Regions from separate parts of the Shewanella sp. SM69 genome, predicted to be linked through region 3. Evidence: predicted binding sites of a transcription regulator. Region 3 holds the regulator's gene; each other region holds the start of a gene.
The links. Region 3 encodes MetJ, which represses methionine synthesis genes. Its sites were predicted from a motif close to TAGACGTCTAGACGTCTA; they were not measured.

Region 1 (7,945 bases), on a different contig from region 3:
GATTTATCTGTTACTGCGGGTTTACGTCATGATGATCATGAAATATTTGGCAACCAACTCAGCCCACGTCTATACGGTGTTTACACCATTAATAATGAGTGGACAGTAAAAGGTGGGGTGAGCACAGGTTTTAAAACACCTAAAACCACACAATTGTATGATGGTGTCGTTGGCTTTGGTGGCCAAGGAACCTCACCGCAATTTGGTAACCCAGATCTCGAAGCTGAAACCAGTGTGTCCAGCGAAGTCGCCTTGTATTGGTCTCATCCCGATGGCCATAATTTTAACGTCACTATCTTTAAAAATGACTTTGACGATAAGATTGCTTCACAACCCTGTGGTAAAGGTACGAGCATAGAATGTTCCGATGCGGGTGAATATGCTGATTTAGGTTATGCAGTCAGTAGCAAAACAGTCAACATAGATAAAGTTACTATTCAAGGTGCTGAGCTCGCGGGACGTTGGGAAATTCTAGATGCCTTAACGTTAAATGCTAATTATACCTACACAGATAGCGAGCAGAAAAGCGGTGCAGAGCAAGGCCGTCCACTCGGCAACAGTGCCAAGCATATGGCAAACGCGACATTAAAATGGGAGTTGACCGACTCATTTAACGTATTCTTGACCTCTGAATACCGTGCTAAACGTTATCGCTCTTGGGATATCATTAATGATGCTGCACTCTACTATAAGGGTTATAACGTGTTCCATCTTGGTGGTTCTTATCAGGCGAGTGAGTTTGTCACCTTCAACATGCGAGTAAATAACTTGTTTGATAAAGATTTTACTTCATACGATATTGTCTTCACCGAATGTAGTGACACTAGCACCACTTGTGTCTCTGACGACAATGGCCAAAACGGATACACAGCATCTTACGTTGATGATTTCAATAACAAAGATAAGGCCCGTAACTTCTGGGTTGGTATGAATGTACGTTTTTAAACTAATACTCTGTGCATTAGTCATTATTTGATATTCATGGGCGATAGATAAAACTGAGAGTTACCCGTTTGATAAAGGTATCCACTATCAATTAAACAATAGGGTAACTCTCATTACTCATTACTCATTACTCATTACTCAGTGCACCTGCACTGTGCTGGAGAGTCCGCACTATCGAGCCATCAATAAAGACCCATTCCGTGTCGGCCATTTTCGCTAAAGCTTTGAATAAATAGGCCTGAATGTCTTTTTAGACTATAAATAAAACCGTCTAAAGACTGTACTCCAATGGCTCAACTCTTTGGGTAAATCTTGCCAAGGGATACCTGTTAGAAGGTGGTAAAGAATGCCTTCGAATGTTTATCTATGTTCAGGTTTATCATAAACATGGCCTGTGCTGTTTATTAAATGAAAAAGCGTTTCCCTGCGTGCATTGGTTAACAATCAGTATTGGCATGCTATCTAAAAATTATTCTCGAAAGCTCAATAGAACCTAGATGAAGTCAGAAAAATTAAAGGTGCTAGCGTATAAGCCTAAAGAATCAGCCATTGCCCGTTTGGGTAAGTACCAATATAACCAAAGGGGATTCTTCCACAGAGATACCAAAATAGGCGTTCACTCGTAAAGGCTGAAAGTTTAACGTCAGCTAGGAGCAGTGTTGCGAGCGTATTAGCGTCATCGGATGTCAGCGCGCATATTTCTGCAACGGGAATAATTTTCCAAGTGGAGAGGTAAGCTGACTTAGCAATTTCATCGACTTCGCTGTCAGAAATCCAAGCATGCACATCATTTACTACTGCCTTTGTTTTTAACGAATTTGCCAAGTCATGATCTGTTACACACAGGCTTTCATAGTGGATTTCGTAAGGTGTTTCAAAAAAGGCTTCAGGATCGGATTCAAGAAAAGCGGCGATCTCCTCTAATGTACCGTATGTCTTTGCTGTTTCCTCTGGCAGACCTACGTTGGCTGCCCATGCACAAGATTGAAGTTGCTGTAATAAGATGGCGTTATCGGTCATGGGGTCTGTGCACTCTAATGGTCTGTGTATATGCTGCTTTTTATCTTGCCATATTTGTCTTAGCACTATTAATCTAACTAAATGACAGACATAAAAAAACCGCTGGGTAGCGGTTTTTTTATGGGTCTTAAGTGTAAAAATTGAAATGAATTAAGACTATAGACCCGCGTCAGCACGTAATATTTCGGCTTTATCAGTCGCTTCCCATGGGAATTCGCTGCGACCAAAGTGACCATAAGCGGCGGTCGCTTGATAAATTGGACGTGCTAAATCTAGCATGGCCGTTAAACCGTATGGGCGCAGTTCAAAGTGTTGACGTACTAACTTGATCAGCACTTCTTCAGATACTTTACCGGTACCGAAGGTCTCGATGCTGATAGAGGTAGGCTCTGCCACACCAATAGCGTAAGACACTTGGATTTCACAGCGATCAGCAAGACCTGCTGCAACTATGTTTTTTGCCACATAACGGGCAGCGTATGCTGCGCTACGGTCCACTTTTGATGGATCTTTACCAGAGAATGCGCCACCACCATGACGGGCCATGCCGCCGTAGGTGTCAACGATGATCTTACGACCCGTTAAGCCGCAATCGCCTACTGGACCACCGATAACAAAACGGCCAGTTGGGTTGATAAAGAACTTAGTATCTTTGTTTAACCATTGAGCCGGTAATACAGGCTTGATAATGGTTTCCATCACGCCTTCAATTAAATCGGCTTGTGAAACGTCATCTCTGTGTTGAGTCGACAACACAACTGCATCGATACCGACAATTTTGCCATCATCATAGGCAAAAGTGACTTGGCTTTTCGCATCTGGGCGTAACCAAGGTAGCGTGCCATTTTTACGCACTTCAGACTGACGTTTCACTAATGCGTGAGCATAGGTGATAGGTGCAGGCATCAGAATGTCGGTTTCGTTGTTGGCATAGCCAAACATTAACCCTTGATCGCCAGCACCTTGCTCTGCAGGGTCTGCGCGGTCTACACCTTGATTAATGTCGGGTGATTGCTTACCAATGGCGTTTAATACTGCGCACGAGTCTGCATCAAACCCCATATCTGAATGGGTATAACCAATTTCACGCACCGTTTTACGGGTGATTTCTTCAATATCAACCCAGGCAGAGGTAGTGACTTCACCACCCACTAATACCATGCCGGTTTTGACATAAGTTTCACACGCTACGCGTGCTTTTGGATCTTGAGCCAGAATTGCATCTAGCACAGCATCAGAAATCTGATCTGCAATCTTATCGGGATGACCTTCTGAGACCGACTCAGAAGTAAACAAGTGCTTTGCCATAGTAGGAAAATCTCGTCGTTAGCATTCAAACGTGTAGAAGCATCTACATCTAGACGGCTATTTTAGTTTAAATCCGATTGCCGATCACCCCCGATAATAAAAAATCCTCTCAGATTGTGACCTGAAAACGACTACGCTCTGTCATAAATAGGTTATTTTACTTATATTTCATAGCATTAAGTTTACTATGTTTTTGAGAAATTTATTTCTCCATTACAAGTGATCCTTGCTATGCCCTCCCAAGTAAACGCCAGCAAAGTGACTGGCTTGTTTCTGCGACTTGTATACCCAAGCGACCTGAATCCTGTATCTTCAAGTTGTTTGGGTATATATTCGGCCATCTTTTGCTGAGTGAATGGTAATTTTAGTTTGCGTCACACTGGCATGTAGGGGAAAATATGCATCCAAATTGCCCGCTAGACCCCACAAACAAGCAGGAGAGAGCATGTCTTCCCGTAAAGTACTCGCAAACGCAATCCGTGCGTTAAGTATGGATGCAGTTCAAAAAGCAAATTCAGGCCATCCCGGCGCCCCAATGGGTATGGCAGATATTGCTGAAGTGCTGTGGAATGATTTCCTTAAGCACAACCCGAACAATCCGAAATGGGTAGATAGAGATCGTTTTATCCTCTCCAACGGTCACGGTTCAATGCTGATTTACTCTTTACTTCACCTGACTGGTTATGAATTACCAATTGAAGAGCTAAAACAGTTCCGTCAATTGCATTCTAAAACACCGGGTCACCCAGAATACGGTTACACCCCAGGTGTTGAAACCACAACGGGTCCACTCGGTGCGGGCATCAGCAACGCTGTCGGTATGGCGATTGCTGAGAAAACCTTAGCGGCACAGTTTAACCGTGATGGTCACGATATCGTTGATCACTACACTTACTGCTTCCTCGGCGATGGCTGTTTGATGGAAGGTATTTCCCACGAAGCCTGTTCATTAGCCGGTACTTTAGGTTTAGGTAAACTAGTCGCATTTTGGGATGACAACGGTATTTCTATCGATGGCCATGTTGAAGGCTGGTTCACCGATGATACGCCAAAACGTTTTGAAGCTTACGGCTGGCATGTCATTGCGGGTGTTGACGGTCACGATAGCGCGGCAATCCGTGCTGCTATCGAAGCGGCTAAAGCCGTTACCGATAAACCAACAATGATTTGCTGCAAAACCATTATCGGTTTTGGTTCACCCAACAAATCTGGCAGCCACGATTGTCACGGCGCGCCACTAGGCGATGCAGAAATTGCAGCCGCCCGTGAATTCCTTGGCTGGCCACATGCACCATTTGAAATCCCAAGCGATGTTTATGCCGGTTGGGATGCCAAAGAAGCCGGTGCGGCCCGTGAAGCAGCGTGGAACGAGAAGTTTGCAGCATATCGCGCTGCTCACCCAGAACTGGCTGCTGAATATGAGCGTCGCGTTCTGAAAGGTGAATTACCGGCCGATTTCGAAGAAAAAGCGCAGGCATTCGTGCAAGCATCACAGGACAAAGCCGAAGGTATTGCGAGCCGTAAAGCCTCACAAAATGCTATCGGTGCATTTGGCGCTATGTTGCCTGAACTGTTAGGCGGCTCTGCTGATTTAGCGGGTTCTAACTTGACACTGTGGTCAGGTTCTAAAGGTATTCAAGACGATCCAGCTGGTAACTACATTTACTACGGCGTGCGTGAATTCGGCATGAGCGGCATTATGAACGGTGCTTCGCTGCATGGTGGTTTCATCAATTACGGCGCAACGTTCATGATGTTCATGGAATATGCTCGTAACGCAGTTCGTATGTCGGCGCTGATGGGCATTCAAAACATCTTCGTTTATACCCATGACTCTATCGGTCAAGGTGAAGATGGTCCAACACATCAGCCAGTTGAGCAACTAGCTAACCTGCGTATGACGCCAAATATGGCCGTATGGCGTCCATGTGATGCGGCAGAAACGGCAGTTTCTTGGAAAGCTGCGATTGAGCGCCGTAATGCACCTACGTCACTGATCTTCAGCCGTCAAAACCTGAAAGCTCAAGCGCGTACCGCTGAGCAATTAGCCAACGTGGCTAAAGGTGCTTATGTACTGCAAGACTGTGCGGGTACACCAGAACTGATCCTGATCGCAACTGGTAGCGAAGTACAATTGGCAATGGATGCAGCCGCTGCACTGACTGAGCAAGGTAAACAAGTTCGCGTGGTCTCTATGCCATCGACAACTGAGTTCGATAAGCAAGATGCCGCGTATAAAGAATCTGTATTACCACGTGCAGTGACTAAACGTGTGGCTATTGAAGCGGCGCATACCGATTTCTGGTACAAGTACGTCGGGTTTGAAGGCACAGTTGTGGGCATGACCACATTTGGTGAGTCTGCGCCGGGTAACGTGCTATTGAATCACTTCGGTTTCACCGTTGAAAATGTGCTGAATGCTGCAAAATCATTGGGCTAATCGCTCAAGGGATTAGATTCAATACAAAAGGTTAAACTTTTTAAGTGTTAATCTGTATAATGCGGCCTGCAATCGTTTGCAGGCCGTTTTTGTATTAAGAGGAAATTGAGACCTCAATGATCCGAGTCGCTATCAATGGTTATGGCCGTATCGGCCGCTCTATTCTCCGAGCTTTATATGAGTCTGGAAAACGGCAGCAAATGCAGATTGTCGCGATTAATGAATTAGCTAAACCTGAAGCCATTATTCATCTGACACAGTACGACACCACCCACGGTCGGTTTGCGCATAAAGTGAAGCTTGTTGATGATCATATGCTGATTGGCGACGATGCGATAAAAATCCTCCACGAGCCCGATCCGGCAAAACTCCCTTGGCACGAGATGGACATCGACATTGTCTATGAAGCCACAGGCGTATTAGTCGATCGTCAAAGCTGCGAAGCCCATATTCACGCCGGCGCTAAACAAGTGCTGATAAGTCATCCATCCTCAGCCGATGTCGATGGCACGATTGTCTATGGTGTAAACCACGATTTACTCCGCGCCGAACACACAGTCGTTTCCAACGCTTCTTGTACGACTAACTGTATCGTGCCTGTGATCGACGTGCTCGATCGCCATTTCGGCGTTAAAAGCGGTGCGATTACCACTATCCATTCGGCGATGAACGATCAGCAAGTGATTGATGCTTATCATGATGATTTGCGTCGTACCCGCGCCGCCGGCCAATCGATTATCCCTGTAGACACTAAGCTTGCCCGTGGTATTGAGCGGATTTTGCCGCACATGAAAGATAAGTTTGAAGCGATTTCGGTGCGCGTGCCCACCATCAACGTGACGGCGATCGATTTGTCTGTGACGCTTGAGAAAACCGTCGATATTGCCACTGTAAACCAGGTGCTGGAATCGGCCGCCAATGGGCGATTTAACGGTATTTTGGGTTATACTGATGAGCCCTTGGTTTCATGTGATTTCAACCATGATCCGCGCTCCAGTATTGTTGACGGTACCCAGACCCGTGTCAGCGCCGGTCAGCTGGTGAAGCTGTTGTTGTGGTGCGATAACGAGTGGGGTTTTGCCAATCGTATGTTAGATACGAGTTTGGCGATGATCGCAGCCAAGCGAGGCTGATAAAAAGTAGATTATTCACCGGTGGGTCACTCAGTTATATGCCAATTCGACGGGATGTCGAGCGCCTAGCGGCAGTAAACTGATACCGGCCATGTGTGAAACCAGTTTGTTTTTTGATTATAAAAGGAAGCGTTACTATGGCAATTATCAATATGTCAGATTTGGATCTACAAGGTAAGCGCGTGCTTATCCGTGAAGATCTCAATGTGCCTGTCAGCAACGGCGTCGTCACCAGTGATGCACGTCTGCGCGCCTCTCTACCAACTATCGAGTTGGCCCTTGCTAAAGGTGCCGCTGTGATGGTGATGTCGCACTTAGGTCGTCCGACCGAAGGTGAATACAATCCCGAATATTCTATGCAACCTGTGGTTGACTACTTGGCTAAAGCCTTGTCGTGTCCTGTGCGTTTAGCGACGGATTATTTAGACGGCGTCGACGTTGCCGTCGGTGAAGTGGTTGTGTTCGAAAACGTGCGTTTCAACGTAGGCGAAGGCAAGAACAACGAAGCCTTATCGAAAAAAATGGCCGCGCTGTGTGATGTCTATGTTATGGACGCTTTTGGTACTGCACACCGCGCCCAAGCATCGACCCACGGCGTTGGCATGTTTGCCCCCATCGCCTGTGCCGGTCCATTACTGGCGCAAGAATTAGATGCCTTAGGCAAGGCATTAGATAATCCAGCGCGTCCTATGGTGGCGATTGTCGGTGGCTCTAAAGTGTCAACTAAGCTGACTGTGCTAGAAAGCCTTTCAGGTATCGTTGATCAGCTAGTGGTTGGCGGCGGTATTGCCAATACTTTCATCGCGGCGGCGGGTTACAATGTCGGTAAATCACTGTATGAAGCGGATTTGATCGACGAAGCTAAGCGTTTAGTGGCCAATGCTAAGAGCCGTGGCGCCGATATTCCTGTGCCGACAGATGTAGTCGTGGCAGGCGAGTTTAGCCCAACGGCTGCGGCAACCTTAAAATCAGTTAGCGAAGTCGCTGATGGCGAAATGATTTTTGATATTGGTCCAGATAGCGCTGAAGCACTGGCTAAAATCATCGAATCTGCAGGCACTATCGTGTGGAACGGCCCTGTGGGCGTGTTCGAATTCGA
Region 2 (7,945 bases), on a different contig from region 3:
TCCTTAGTGAATTCACACTTGCTGCAAGGTTTAAAATTAAAACGGTTGGCTAAAAAGCTATTATTTTAAATAAGTAAAATAAGCGACTTAGCAGAGCACATCATACAACAGCCTCAATCCCCGCATCACTAAAACTCGCCATTTGATTGTAAAAATTTACTGAGGCTTGAATAAGCGGCAATGCCAACGCCGCACCCGTACCTTCGCCTAATCTCAGCCCTAGGGATAATAAAGGTTTAGCCTGCAAAAATTCTAACATTCGCAGATGACCTTGCTCATCGGATTGATGGGCAAAAATCAAATAATCACGCACATTGGGGGCGATTTGCACCGCGACTAATGCCGCCGCTGTCGCGATAAAACCGTCCACGACCACCAGCATTTTACGTTCAGCGGCAGCTAACATAGCCCCCGTCATCTGCACAATTTCAAAGCCTCCTAGGCAAGCTAACACTGACTTAGGCCCAGTTAAGGCGCTTTGATGCAGCAATAACGCGAGCTCAATCAGCATCAATTTACGTTCTAAGGTTTCGCTATTAATGCCCGTACCACGGCCGACACAATCAATCACATCCAGCTGCATAATCGCCGCCATAATGGCCGCAGCAGAGGAGGTATTGCCTATGCCCATTTCGCCAAAGGCGACTAAGTTACAACCCGCTTGATGGTGACGTTCAATCAAATCGCGCGCCATAGCAAAGCCTTTATCGACGGTTTCAAGCGCCATTGCTGGCTCTAAATGGATTGCACCCGTTCCAGCACCAAGACGTTGTTCAATAATGCCTTCAACCCCTTCAACTGGCGTTAAAATACCGCAATCGATCACTTCGAGCTTAAAGCCCACCTGCCGACAAAAAACGTTAATCGCCGCGCCGCCATGGGCAAAGTTTTGCACCATTTGGTGAGTCACTTCGCTAGGGGCAATCGACACACCTTCTGCGGCAATGCCATGATCCCCCGCAAACACTAACATGGTTGGATGGACTATTTTGAGCACATCCGTTTGTGGCTGCTCCGTTTGTTGCAAATCAGTCGCTTGCACGCGGGCAATCTGCAAGGCTAAGGATTCGAGCTGACCTAAGGCACCGGGCGGCTTAGTCTTAAGATCAATTTTCTGCAGAATCACCAGATCCTGCGCTTTACTCACAGGGCTTATTTGAAAAGACACGGCTGACTGAGACATCCACACTCCACTTTGTAATCTACATTAAATAACCACAACGCATCCCGCGTCTATGACGAACATGTCCAATTGTGCATTTCCAATCGCGGGTGGGATATCAACAGAAATACTGATTATCCCGCCAGCCTGCACTTACGACATGACTCTAGGATGACGACTTAACTCTGGGTTTACGTCCTGACTAGGTGCCTACGGCATGACCTTGTATTTACGGCATGACCCTACGCTTACGCAAAATCAGCAAAAAGAACATACTACCTATGGCGGCCGTGATAATGCCCACGGGCAACTCTTGATTACCCAATAAACAGCGCGCTAATACATCAATCCACACCATAAATAAGCCGCCCACCAGCGCCGTTAATAAAATCGGCTGACGACCGGGAAACAGCATGCGTACTGTATGGGGGATCATTAACCCGACAAAACCGATACCGCCACAGGTAGCCACCAAAATAGCGGTAATCAAGGAGCAGAGCAGCAACATATTGAGCCGCAGCTTAGGCACATTCACCCCTAAGGTATGCGCCGTTTCATCCCCCGCCTGCAACGCCATGATCTGCCGTTTCATGCCTAAAATAATGAATAAACTCGCACCAATCACCAGTGTCGGCAGTACTAACAAGGACCAACTGGCCTTAGCGAAACTGCCTAAACTCCAAAACAGCACAGAGGCTGTCGCCTGCGGACTAGCGAAATACAGCAGCAGACTCGTTAATGCGCCGAACATAAAGGAGGTCGCCACACCAGAGAGCAACATGCGCTCCACTTGGCTATTAAGCCCAAGCCCAGACAAGGCAAGCACTATTAGCACCGACAAACTCGCGCCAATAAAAGCGCCCAAGGGCAAGCTAAACCAAAGTAATCCAGACAAGGCACCCGAACCGCTAAAAAGCCCAGAATGTGCCGCCATGCCCGCATTATCAAAAAATCCAGAGCCAGTGAATAAGGTCAACATCACCACAGCGCCAAAGGACGCGCCAGAGCTAATGCCAAACAAATAGGGATCGGCGAGCGGATTGCGAGTCACGGTTTGCAACACACTGCCCGCCAGTGACAAACCCGCTCCCGCCACAAAAGCCAGTAAAATGCGCGGCAACCTGAGCTCCATCACAATGCGCTCAGTCATGCCATTGGCTTGAGTGAGGTTCGTCGCTTTATTGATAAATACTTGAATAACATCCGTAAAACTGATGTTCGCCGCACCAAAACTCGTCGCGGCAATAGGCGTTATCAAAGTGATGATACCTAATACGAGCAGCATCAGTTGTTGTCTCGTCAACGGTGTCACGATACGCCCCAAATATGAGATGAAATATTTTTTACTCCCCAGAGTCATCCGCCCTCGCCTCGCTCATTCAGGCCATTATCTACATGGTGATAACCATAAAAATAGCTGATTAAGGGCTTTTTATGTTGTGGATGGGGCGATACCTGAGCACACACGCCAAACACATCGCCAATTCGCGCCTCGGTTAATACTTCGGTTGGCGTCCCCATAGCGCTGACTTCCCCGTTATGGATCAACAGCAAACTGTCGCACAGGGCACTGGCTAAATTAAGATCATGAATAGAGGCAATCACGCTGATGCCAAGGCTACGCACCAATTCGAGGATTTGAATTTGATAGCGCACATCGAGGTGGTTCGTTGGCTCATCGAGGATTAAAAGCTGCGGCTGCTGCACTATGGCGCGGGCAATCAAGGCGCGTTGCTTTTCACCGCCAGATAAGTGCTCATATTGTTGGTGCATCTTATGGCTCAAGCCGACTTTCTCTAAAGCCTTAGCAATACGCTCAATATCACAGCTCGAATTGGTATCGAACATACCCTTGTGGGGCGTTAAGCCCATGCTGACCAATTGCTCTGTGGTGAGGTCAAAATAGTGCGGTGTATCCTGCTGCACTACGGCAACGCGACAGGCAAACGCCTTGGGTGACAAGCGCTCAATATCTTGATCAAAAAGGGTAATTTTGCCCTGAGTCGGGCGAACAAACCGATACAAACAGCGCAACAAGCTAGACTTGCCCGCACCGTTAGGGCCAATCAGCCCCAGCATCTGCCCCGTTGGCAGCGTAAAGTTAATATCGGAAAGTATGGTTTTGCCATCGATACACCAGCTCAACTGGCTCACATTGAGCGCGACTGACGGGCTCAATGACGGGTTAGTGTCATTCACGGGGCTGTTAGTTTGGATTGCGGAAAGTTTCACCTAAGCGGCGCTCCTATCGAGTCCAAACCTGTATAAAAAAAGGTTGTGCACATTGTCATCTGCTCCCTCGAGTCACCCGCTCGAGAACTAAGGCTGCACGCAGCGATAACAGAAATAGGCAGGTCTCCTGACTTGTAGAAAAGAAGGAGCTAGGCTCTAGAATCTAGAATCTAGGTGCTTCTTTAAACTACTCACAGTTGCGGGCACAGTTCGGGCTGACTGACGAGCAGCTCCCCGATTCCCTATTATGTTTGGGTTGATATGCTCTTTGTTAACAACGCCACTGTGAATTAAAACAACGGAGCGATTCGAACAAAGAGAGTCTATTCCCAACACCTATTTCTGCGACGTTATCACTCATTGCGCATGTAATACGCTATCTCGTTCAAACGTCAGGGAAAAGCATTATCCTACATCTATCCCATTAGGCAATGCTGTTTAAATCAGAATATTTTCATGTCAGCTTATTCTCGCCAAACGATCACGCCTAAACCATAACTCCTAGGTCGTGAAATAAGGCCTCAACACCTGCGCCCACTCGGCCAATCTAAACGCCAATAGCAGGCACCCTGTTCATCTTGCAGCACATTAACGCTCACCACGGCCGCCACGGGTAAATCGAGTTGACTATAAAACCCCACCGCCCGTTCAACCCCTAAGGCACGCGACATTAAATGACGGATCACCCCGCCGTGGCTCACGACCCACACTTGAGTGGTTGGCATATTGTCAGCGGTTTCATTAATGGCACTGTTTTCATTACCCATTTTATGTGAGTCAAGGGTCAATCGTTCAAACTCGGCGGCGAGTATCTGGTCAATCGTCCCATTCACCCGCGACTCAAAACTTGCCATAGTTTCACCATTAGGCGGCGGAGTTTGCCAAGGATTTTGCCAATACGCCGCTAAGTGTTCGCCCTCTTGTTGATACAGTTCATCGAGCCGACAACCATCCCAATCACCAAAATCAATTTCCTGTAAACCCGACAAACACTGCGCCTGCAATGGCCTTGACTCAGATATCAGTGCTGCCGTCGAATGCAGCTCGGCGGCGAAAGCGTGGGCAAAATCGGCGCAGCGGCGTGAAGTCGAGCTATAAATCGCGCTACACACGCTGGCCTGTGACTCAACTGCTGCCGACATTTGTTGCCAACCCTTTTTACTCAAAGGCACATCCACACGGCCGCGTAAAATGGCGCCGCCTTCGCACTCACCGTGGCGTAACAATAACAATCGAACTTGTTTCATATATGCCTTTTTAGTTAGGGACTAGATGCTAGGAACTCAAGCCGAGGGCCTAAATTCTAGATTCTCGATTCTCGCTCCTAATGCCTTTGACTTTCATCTTGCCCTGACAATCATAAGTCGCGTATTATGGACGTCTATACGTTTAAATGTCCAAAACAAATTTTTAAGAACAAGTATTCAAAAAATGTCGGCAGACGACAATAAAATGCACTTAGCATAACAATGGCCGATTTTTGGACTTAACTTAGCTGTATTTAAGGTAATTATTTATGACGATACCCTCAACCAAAGCCAGCCAAATATTAGCAGACATTCGCAAACAGCTTGCAGAGCGCATTCTGATCTTAGACGGTGCCATGGGCACTATGATCCAAGGCTACAAGCTGGAAGAAGAGGACTATCGCGGCGAACGCTTTAAAGATTGGCACACTGACGTCAAAGGCAACAACGATTTATTGGTCTTGTCACAGCCTCACATCATCAAACAAATTCACACCGACTACTTAAACGCCGGTGCCGACATCATTGAAACCAACACTTTTAACGCTACTACTATCGCCATGGCCGACTACGACATGCAGTCGCTGTCCGCCGAAATTAACTTAGTCGGCGCGCGCCTCGCCCGTGAAGCCTGTGATGAAGCCTTTGCTGCCACAGGCATTCCACGCTACGTCGCCGGTGTGTTAGGCCCCACTAACCGTACGTGTTCGATTAGCCCTGATGTGAACGACCCTGGCTATCGCAACGTCAGCTTCGATGAGTTAGTGACTGCTTACAAAGAATCCACTAAGGCACTGATTGAAGGCGGCGCGGATATCATTATGGTCGAGACCATATTCGATACCTTAAACGCCAAAGCCGCGCTGTTTGCGATTGAATCGGTATTTGATGACTTATTCGGTCAGCATTCAAAAGACAGATTGCCGATCATGATTTCGGGCACCATTACCGATGCCTCTGGCCGCACACTGACAGGCCAAACGACCGAAGCCTTTTACAATTCCCTTCGCCATATCAAGCCCTTATCTATCGGTCTTAACTGTGCACTTGGGCCAAAAGAGCTGCGCCCGTACGTCGAAGAATTATCCCGCATCAGTGAGTGTTATGTGTCGGCGCATCCGAATGCTGGCCTGCCGAACGAGTTTGGCGGTTACGATGAAACCCCAGAAGACATGGCGAATGTGATCGAAGATTGGGCGCGCGAAGGCATGCTCAATATTATCGGTGGTTGCTGTGGTAGTACGCCTGAACATATCCGCGTGATCCGCGAAGCGGTGAGCCGTCACGATCCACGTATTTTGCCGGACATTCCCGTCGCTTGCCGCTTAGCCGGTTTGGAACCACTGACTATCGACGCCCAATCCCTGTTCGTTAACGTGGGTGAGCGCACCAACGTTACAGGTTCGGCCAAGTTTTTAAAGTTGATCAAAGAAGGCAAGTTTGAGCAAGCGCTCGATGTCGCCCGCGAGCAGGTCGAAAGCGGCGCGCAAATCATCGACATCAACATGGACGAAGGCATGCTCGATGGCGCCGAGATCATGCACAAGTTTTTAAATTTGATTGCCTCTGAGCCCGACATCAGCCGCGTACCTATTATGATCGACTCCTCTAAATGGGAAGTGATCGAAGCTGGCCTCAAATGTATTCAAGGCAAGGGCATAGTTAACTCTATTTCCCTCAAAGAAGGCGAAGCCAAGTTTATCGAGCAAGCCACCTTAGTGAAACGCTACGGCGCGGCGGCCATTATCATGGCATTCGATGAGCAAGGTCAGGCCGACACTAAGGCGCGTAAAATCGAAATCTGTACCCGCGCCTATCGGGTGCTGGTCGATAAGGTCGGCTTTCCGCCAGAAGACATCATCTTCGACCCGAATATTTTCGCCATCGCCACCGGTATCGATGAACACGACAACTATGCCGTCGATTTTATTGATGCCATTAAAGCGATTAAAGCCACCCTGCCCCACGCAATGATTTCGGGCGGCGTGTCGAACGTGTCGTTCTCGTTCCGCGGTAACAACCCAGTGCGCGAAGCGATTCACGCGGTATTCCTGTACCACGCCATCAAAGTCGGCATGGACATGGGCATTGTCAACGCGGGTCAGTTAGCCATTTACGACGATATCGATCCTGAGCTTAAAGTGCGGGTCGAAAACGTGGTGCTTAACTTGCCCTGCCCAGTTGAAGGCTCGAGCAATACCGAGCAGTTACTTGAAATCGCAGAGAAATTCCGCGGTGATGGCGCGCAGGTGGGTAAGAAAGAAGATTTAGAATGGCGCAGCTGGCCGGTGAGCCAACGCTTATCCCATGCGCTAGTCAAAGGCATTACCGAATTTATCGATGAAGATACCGAAGCCGCTCGCCAAGAAGCGAAACGTCCGCTGGATGTGATTGAAGGCGCCTTGATGGATGGCATGAACGTGGTCGGCGATTTATTCGGCTCGGGCAAGATGTTCCTGCCGCAGGTGGTGAAATCGGCGCGGGTGATGAAAAAAGCCGTGGCTTACTTAAACCCCTATATCGAGCTGGAAAAGGTCGAAGGCCAATCTAACGGCAAGATTTTGATGGTGACGGTAAAAGGCGACGTGCACGATATTGGCAAAAATATCGTCGGCGTGGTGCTCGCCTGTAACGGTTTTGAGGTATTCGATTTAGGTGTGATGGTGTCGGTGGAGCGAATTCTCGACGCAGTGAAAGAACACAATATCGATATCATCGGCATGTCGGGCCTCATCACTCCGAGTCTGGACGAGATGGTGCATAACGTGAAAACCTTCCACCGCGAAGGCTTAACCATTCCGGCGATTATCGGCGGCGCCACTTGCTCGAAAATCCACACAGCGGTGAAGATTGCGCCCCATTATCCCCATGGCGCCATTTACATCGCCGATGCGTCCCGCGCCGTGCCTATGGTGAGTAAGCTCATCAACAACGAGACACGCCAAGCGACCATAGACGAAACCTATGCCGAATACGACGACATGCGCACTAAACGTTTATCCCAAGCCAAGCGCAAAGAAATTGTGTCACTCGAAGCGGCCCGTGAAAACCGCTGCCAACACGATTGGGCCAACTACACCCCGTTCACGCCAAACGTGCTCGGTCGCCAAGTGTTTGATCATTATCCATTAGAAGACTTAGTCGAGCGTATCGACTGGACACCGTTTTTCCGCTCGTGGGAACTGCACGGCCATTACCCTGAAATCCTCACCGATAAAGTGGTCGGTGAAGAAGCGCAAAAGCTGTTCGCCGATGGTCAGGCCATGCTCAAACAAATCATCGAAGAAAAGTGGCTCACGGCAAA
Region 3 (7,945 bases):
AATGTGAAGATGCACCCTGCGTTAAAGTGTGCCCAACAGGCGCGGCCTATGTGGGTGAAGACGGCATTATCTCTATCCATACCGAGAAGTGTGTCGGCTGTATGTACTGTGTGGCAGCGTGCCCTTATAAAGTGCGCTTTATGAACCCAGAAACCAAGGCGGCGGATAAGTGTAACTTCTGTAAAGACAGTCGTTTAGCACGGGGCGAAGAGCCAGCGTGTGTGACTGTGTGTCCAACCGATGCCTTAGTGTTTGGCGATGCTAATGATCCGCTGAGTGACGTGGCTATCATGCTCAACACTAAAATCACATACCAAGATAAAACCCATTTAGGCACTAAACCTAGGGTATATCGCGTTCCTACCAAGAGAGGGGGGATTTGATTATGAACAATACTTGGGGCGACATGGCGCAATATGATCCTGTCACTTGGCACTGGGTCATCGCCGTTTACCTGTTTATGGCGGGGTTATCCGCGGGCAGTTTATTGATTGGCATTGGTTTACGCTGGGCGAATAAGGAACTCAGCACCGGAGCCGAAAGCAGCATTCTTAAGGCGGCCGCCATTATTGGACCTGTGGCGATTAGCTTAGGTTTAGCCTGCTTAGTGTTTGATTTAACCAAACCCTTCCACTTCTGGTTGATCTTAATTCACTATAACTTCCAGTCTGTGATGGCCATTGGGGTGCTGGCGCTGCTGGCGTATTCTCCCTTAGCCTTTGCGTACGCCATTATTGTGCTGCGGGATGACTTACCAAAATGGGGGTTGGGTTTCCTAGCGCCTATCGCTAAGTTACTTATGCCATTTCGAAAGCTGATTGAAGTATTGTTGTTTGTCCTCGCCATTGGCGTAGGGGCTTACACTGGCTTCTTAATTTCGGCGATGAATGCTTACCCTATGCTCAACACTGCGGTACTGCCTGCGCTGTTTTTAGTGTCGGGTTTATCGGCGGGCGCTGCGGCAAACGCGGTACTGGCACTCTTGTTATTTAAAACTGACAGCCACGATAAAACTTTAGTCAAGATGCACGGTTTAGAGTTGCCTGTGATGGCGATTGAAATCTTGTTCCTGTTCATGTTGTTCTGCGCCTTGTACTTCAAGGGCGGCGCGGCGGCTGCGGCCTTAGCATCGTTAACCTCTGGGCTATGGGCAAGCGTGTTCTGGATAGGCGTTGTCGGTATCGGCTTTGGTATTCCATTGCTGTTCATGTTGTTACCAGCCGCTACTCGCCACACTAAGGGCGCGATGATCATGGTGGCTTGTGCGAGCTTAACGGGCGTACTCGCTCTAAGACACTTTATTGTGTACGCAGGGCAAAGCTATTTAAGCTGAGTGTAAGCTGGCTTTACATATTGATAGATAAAGAAAAAGCACTGGCAATGTCAGTGCTTTTTATTGTTTGAGTTTTGAGAAGGTTTGCCAGTACAAGCAGAGCGCTTATTGGGGCAATAACTCGATAACCGACTTCACCGTTAGCACTAAGGCGCTGATACTGCACAGGACTAATGTCGCCATTTTAGTCTTGTCTTTATCGACACTGCCCACCAATCGCCCCGCGACTAAATACCCTAAAAGCACAGAAGGTAGCAACATCAACGACAGCCACAGGTGCTTCAATTCTAATAAGCCAGTGATCGCCAGAATGACCATAGCTATGGTGGAGCTAAAAATGAAGAAGGCCGACAGGGCGGCGCGAAACTGCGAAGCGTCTTTGCCTGACAATAGAATCGCCATCGGCGGGCCACCAATAGCGGCAATATTGCCGAAGATCCCTGAAACCACGCCCGCACCGAAGAGGGTTTTCTTATTCACTGGCAGGCTGAATTTATACAGGCTGAGGATCACTGCGACAGTCACAATGGCGGCGATGGATAAACCGAGTATAGGTTGAGGCGCAAACAGCAATAAACTCGCGCCGATAAAACCGCCGGGCACGCGACCTAGGAGCGCATATTGCAAGCCATTGAATTCTAAGTGACCTCGTTCACGCACTAAGGTCAGCAGGGCGATGGAGAAACCCATAGCAATAACAGGCGCAGGTACAAGTTGTGGATCGACGATATACAGCAAAGGACTGGCGACAACCGCAAGCCCAAACCCAATCAGACTTTGGGTTAAGGCGCCCAGAAACACGACCAGCGAGGCTAAGGCGAGTGTCTGTGGATCTATCATAGAAAACATAGGATTTCCTATATCCCAAACCAACTCAAGATGGTGAAATTTAAAGTTTGAAGTCGCTTGGGTATAAACAAAAAGGGATCGTTAACGATCCCTATTGATGAGCACTGTGATATGACTTTGAAAGCGACGAGTCGCTATTCCATGTCTTCCCACTCTATTCCCATTTGATCCATCAACAACTTGGCTTCGGCGGGAATGCTGTCTGGGTTATCTTTTGACAGATCTTCATCGTTGGGCAATGGCTGGCCAGTGTAGGCGTGCAAAAATGCCTCACACAACAGCTCGCTGTTGGTGGCGTGACGCAAATTATTGACCTGACGACGAGTACGTTCGTCCGTGAGGACCTTAAGCACTTTGAGCGGAATAGACACAGTAATTTTTTTTACTTGTTCATTCTTCTTGCCATGTTCAGCATAGGGGCTGATGTATTCCCCATTCCATTCAGTCATTGACTCACCTGTTATAACGCTAAATTCGGGGCAGATTTTAAACCCTTACAAAGAACAGTCAAATTATTGCTACTATTTCTTTGTGATTGCAAACAGATTTCTTTATGTTCAGACGTCTAAACGTCTTCACGCCTATTGACGATGGCGTTGGGCTTAGGTACATTTAGACGTCCAGACATCTCTATCAGTCTACCGAATTTAGGAGTCCCCCCATGGCAGAGCGTCAATTAGCCACACTGGCAGTGCGTCAGGGTATCGAAAGCGATACTCAATATGGCGCAGTTGTGCCACCGATTTATTTGTCGACTAATTACGCCTTCGATGGTCATAAAAATCCCCGCGAATTCGATTACAGTCGTTCAGGCAACCCAACGCGCTGCATTTTAGGCGAAGCATTAGCCCAATTAGAAAAGGGCGCCACTGGCATAGTGACGTGCACTGGCATGGCGGCCATCACCTTAGTGACGACTTTGCTCGGCCCCGATGACCTATTAGTTGTGCCCCATGATTGCTATGGTGGTTCCTACCGTTTATTTACCAACTTGGCGAAGAAAGGCCAGTTTAAGCTCATTGTGGTCGACCAAACCGACAACCAAGCGTTAGCCGCCGCCATTGCGCAGAATCCTAAGATTGTGTGGCTCGAAACCCCATCGAACCCGTTATTGCGTGTGGTAGATATCGAAGCCATTGCTAAGGCGAGCCATGAGGTCGGCGCGCTGGTGGTGGTCGATAACACCTTTTTATCGCCGATATTGCAACAACCCCTATTGTTAGGCGCGGATATCGTTATCCACTCCACCACTAAATATATCAATGGTCATAGCGATGTGGTCGGCGGCGCTGTGGTCGCCAAAGACGCGCAAATCGGCGAAAGCTTACATTGGTGGTCGAACACTCTAGGCTTAACGGGGTCAGCCTTTGACAGTTATCTGACCCTGCGCGGCCTACGTACCTTAGCGGTGCGTATTCGCGAGCATCAAACCAATGCCCAGCGTATTATTGAGGTATTAACGCAAAGCCCTGTGGTGAGCAAAGTCTATTATCCCGGTCTTGCGGATCACCCAGGTCATGCCATTGCGGCCAAGCAACAACAGGGCTTTGGCGCTATGCTGAGTTTTGAGCTCAAAGGCGGTGAGGCCGAAGTCGTGGCCTTTTTAGGTGCACTCAGCTTATTTAGTGTGGCGGAAAGTTTAGGTGGCGTCGAAAGTTTAGTGGCAGTGCCCGCCACTATGACCCACAGAGCCATGGAGCCGCAAGCGCGCTTCGAGGCTGGTATTAAGGACACCCTATTGCGTCTATCGGTGGGTATTGAAGATGCCGCCGATTTAGTTGCAGATATTCAAGCAGGATTAGCCGCCGTTGCGGCTTGTCAGTAGAGGAATAATAGATGGCACGTTGTCACTTACATAAATTTGGTGGCTCCAGTTTAGCGGATGCCGATTGTTATCGCCGAGTCGCCCATATCCTGTTAACCCACGGTCATAGTGATGATCTCGTTGTGGTCTCTGCGGCGGGTAAAAGCACGAATTTCCTGTATAAATTATTAGCGCTGCGTGATGCGGGTCAGCTATGGCAAGAAGAGTTACAAGTGCTGATCAGCTACCAACAGGGGTTGATTGAGCAGTTGTTGTCGAATGAACAAGCCCGCGATCTGCGTGAGCGTTTGGCCACAGATAAAGCGCAACTCATCAGCTTGTTGTCCTTAGACGAGCGCAACGAATATCAAATCAACCATGTGGTGAGCTTTGGCGAACGTTGGTCGGCACGTTTAATGGCGGCGCTGCTGCGCGAATCTGGCGTGGCGGCAAGCCATGTGGATGCCTGTTCAATTTTAGTGGCCGATGAAGCCGCTGTGCCGCAAATTCGGGTACAAGAATCCCGCGCTAAAGTACAAGCCCTATTAGCCGCCCACCCAAATGAACGCTTAGTGATCACAGGTTTTATCTGTGCTAACGAGCGTGGCGATACCCTATTACTTGGCCGTAATGGTTCAGATTTTAGTGCCAGCCTGATTGCCAGCCTTGCCGATATCGAGCGCGTGACCATTTGGACCGATGTGGAAGGGGTGTTCAACGCCGATCCTAATAAAATCAACGATGCCAAGTTACTGAAAAGCATGTCACTTGCCGAAGCCGATCGCCTAGCGCGTTTAGGCTCGCCAGTATTGCATTCGCGCACTTTGCAGCCGTTATTCAATACCGAAGTGAGCTTAGCTGTGCGTTCAAGTTATGCGTCCCACACTGACTTTACCTTGATCGCTCCCCACAGTTCGTCGGCGAGCGCGCCTGTGGTGACTAACCTCAATGCTGTTGTCCTGTTCGGCTTTAAACTCACGGGTGAGTTAACTCGTTTATTAGATTTATTGATTGCCGCGGGTTTAACGCCATTGGCCCATTGGACCTCTGCCCATCAAAGGGTTGAACTTGCCTATACCGCTGAGAATCAAAAACAAGTTCAAAGATTACTCGATGCCGAGGCAGAAGCATTAGGGATCAGCGAGCAGCAGATCAACACAGATTTTGGTTTAGTCGCATTAGTGAGTGCCGACGCCGAACATTATCGCCGCAGCTTCGCGCGTTTACTGAGCCGTGATGCTAAACCTTTGTTCAGTGGCGATTTAAGTTTAGTGACGTTAGTGCCCCAGTCACAGGTGAATCTGTTAACCCAAAAAGTTCACCGTCGCTGCGCTGGCCCGCGTAAACGCATTGGTGTCCTGTTGCTCGGTGTGGGTAATATCGGTGAGGCATGGATCGATCTGTTTAAGTCGGTTTCGCCATCACTGGACCATGAACTCGAAGCCAGTGTTGAGTTAGTCGGTTTAGTCAGTTCGAGTAAAGCTTTGATTAAATCCACTGGGATTAATCTTGCTGCGTGGCAAACAGAGTTTAATACTGAAGCAACGCCTTGGCAGTATGAACATTTATTCGAGCAATTAGAGCAAGTTAACTGCGATGAGCTGGTGGCCTTAGATATCAGTGCCAGCGCCAGTTTGACGCTGCAATATCCAGAGCTATTCGAGCGTGGCATCCATGTGGTGAGCGCGAATAAACTTGCGGGCTCGGGTCCACTGCCTTTCTATCGAGAGTTAAAGCAGCAACTGGGTAATCGTCGTTTGTTTTGGCGCTATAACGCCAGCTGTGGCGCAGGTTTACCTATCCAACATGCGCTGAATGATTTGCGTAACAGCGGTGATAGTGTTGAAGCGGTAGGCGGGATTTTCTCTGGCACCTTGTGTTGGTTATTTGAGAAATACGATACCAGCAAGCCATTTTCAGAATTAGTGATTGAAGCCAGAGGCTTAGGTATTACTGAACCTGATCCCCGCGACGATCTCTCCGGCCGAGATATGCAGCGTAAACTGCTTATTTTGGCCCGTGAAATTGGCCTTGAAATCGAGCTCGAAGATATTGAACTGCGCTCACTCGTACCAGCCGCTTTGGCGGATATTCCCTTAGATCAATTTCTCACCCGCATTGCCGAGTTAGATGCCGATCTGCTGCAACAGTATGGTGCGGCGGCGGAGCAAAATAAGGTGCTTAGATATGTGGCATCCTTAGACAACAGCGGTCCAGAGCTTAAGGCCGAAGTGGGCTTGCAGTGGATCGATACTCATCACCCTTACGCCAACTTAACCCCTGGTGATAATGTGTTTGTGATCCGCAGTGTCTTCTACCAAGGTAATCCGCTGATCATCCGTGGACCGGGCGCTGGACGCGAAGTGACCGCTGCGGCGGTGCAGTCGGATCTGACTCAGATCTGTCGCGATCTGCTGCAGGAATAACGCGATATCAAGCCTCTTAAAGGACTCATTCGAGTCCTTTTTTATTGGCTAGAATAAATCTATCGAATTAACCGAGATTAAATGCGGTTTATGGGTATTTTTGGGCTTGACTTACATCTCAGTTTCTCTAGTATATGGACATATAGACGTCCAAACGTCCATTTGAACTAATTCATACTAGCAAAGAGTAGCGCCAAGGGCGGTTGAGGAAATACACATGGCTTTTCATCACGCACAACATTCACAATCGCTGAACCAGAGCTTGTCTGAGCTTAATGGCGATATTAATGTTTCTTTTGAGTTTTTCCCGCCATCGACCCCCGAAATGGAACAGATCCTGTGGAACTCTATCCGTCGTTTAGAGCCGCTGAATCCTAAGTTTGTGTCTGTGACTTACGGTGCTAACTCAGGCGTGCGCGACCGCACACACGGCGTGATTGAACGTATCCAACAGGAAACTGACCTCGTTGCCGCGCCGCACTTAACCTTAGTGGATGCCAGCGATGAAGAGCTGTTAGAACTGGCTAAGCATTACTGGAAATCGGGCATTCGTGACATAGTGGCACTGCGGGGTGATTTACCCGCGGGTAGCCCAAAGCCAACCCGTTTTGCGGTCGATTTAGTGCGTTTACTGCGCTCAGTGGCTGACTTTGATATTTCAGTTGCGGCCTATCCAGAAGTGCATCCCGATGCGAGCAATGCACAGGCGGATTTGATCAACCTTAAGCGTAAGATTGATGCGGGCGCTAGCCGTGCCATTACCCAATTTTTCTTCGATGTGGAATCTTACCTGCGTTTTCGTGACCGCTGCGTTGCCGCCGGTATCGACGTTGAAATTGTGCCGGGCATTTTACCTGTGACTAACTTTACCCAGTTAAAACGTTTTGCTGGCATGACCAATGTGTCGTTACCGAATTGGTTACATAAGCAATTCGACGGCCTAGAAAACGATGCGGGTACACGCCAATTGGTGGGGGCAAACGTGGCCATCGACATGGTGAAAGTGCTGTCCCGCGAAGGCGTGAAGGATTTCCATTTTTACACCTTAAATCGCGCCGAATTGACCTACGCGATTTGCCACACTTTAGGCGTACGTCCTAAATAAAACTTTATAAAATAAGCTAATAAAAACGCCGCAGAGAATGCGGCGTTTTGTTTTGTTTAAATTCTAAATTGAGCTAATAAAGTTGTTAAACGGGCTGCGAGTTGGGCAAGTTCATCGCCAGCGCGTGCGGTTTGTACCGCACTATCTGTCGCATTGGTCGCAATATCATTGATGTTATTAACATTTTTATTAATCTCAGCCGAAACCGCACATTGCTCATTTGCAGCGCTGGCGATCTGGATATTCATCTGGCTAATGGTGGAAACCGCATGGGTAATGGCTTCGAGTGCTTCACCCGCTTGGTGAACTTGGGATACACAGCTTTGGGTGGTGCGGGTGCTGGTTTCCATCGCATTGACTGTAGACTTAGCTTTATGCTGAAGCGCTTCGATCATCTGCTGAATTTCTGCCGTAGATGCTTGAGTGCG

Region 1: a site for MetJ is predicted at 3,316-3,333, ahead of metK (methionine adenosyltransferase). Genes of this name have one in related genera too.
Region 2: a site for MetJ is predicted at 4,769-4,786, ahead of metH (methionine synthase). Genes of this name have one in related genera too.

What each region holds. Positions count from the first base shown of each region.
Region 1 covers NZ_JAKKRV010000006.1:39,503-47,447, forward strand. Annotated here, with positions in the region: gene L5M37_RS10045 (TonB-dependent receptor domain-containing protein) at 1-945, shown strand, start outside; partial or broken gene L5M37_RS10050 (transposase) at 1,076-1,389, opposite strand; gene L5M37_RS10055 (hypothetical protein) at 1,480-1,965, opposite strand; gene metK (methionine adenosyltransferase) at 2,122-3,273, opposite strand; gene tkt (transketolase) at 3,719-5,713, shown strand; gene epd (erythrose-4-phosphate dehydrogenase) at 5,830-6,846, shown strand; gene L5M37_RS10075 (phosphoglycerate kinase) at 6,984-7,945, shown strand, end outside.
Region 2 covers NZ_JAKKRV010000004.1:51,045-58,989, forward strand. Annotated here, with positions in the region: gene cobT (nicotinate-nucleotide--dimethylbenzimidazole phosphoribosyltransferase) at 101-1,183, opposite strand; gene L5M37_RS07710 (FecCD family ABC transporter permease) at 1,392-2,522, opposite strand; gene L5M37_RS07715 (ABC transporter ATP-binding protein) at 2,519-3,394, opposite strand; cobalamin riboswitch at 3,494-3,694, opposite strand; gene L5M37_RS07720 (histidine phosphatase family protein) at 3,916-4,641, opposite strand; gene metH (methionine synthase) at 4,911-7,945, shown strand, end outside.
Region 3 covers NZ_JAKKRV010000008.1:164,041-171,985, reverse strand. Annotated here, with positions in the region: gene L5M37_RS12915 (4Fe-4S dicluster domain-containing protein) at 1-383, shown strand, start outside; gene nrfD (NrfD/PsrC family molybdoenzyme membrane anchor subunit) at 386-1,333, shown strand; gene L5M37_RS12905 (sulfite exporter TauE/SafE family protein) at 1,439-2,182, opposite strand; gene metJ (met regulon transcriptional regulator MetJ) at 2,317-2,631, opposite strand; gene metB (cystathionine gamma-synthase) at 2,844-4,007, shown strand; gene L5M37_RS12890 (bifunctional aspartate kinase/homoserine dehydrogenase II) at 4,019-6,412, shown strand; gene metF (methylenetetrahydrofolate reductase) at 6,630-7,517, shown strand; gene L5M37_RS12880 (methyl-accepting chemotaxis protein) at 7,574-7,945, opposite strand, start outside.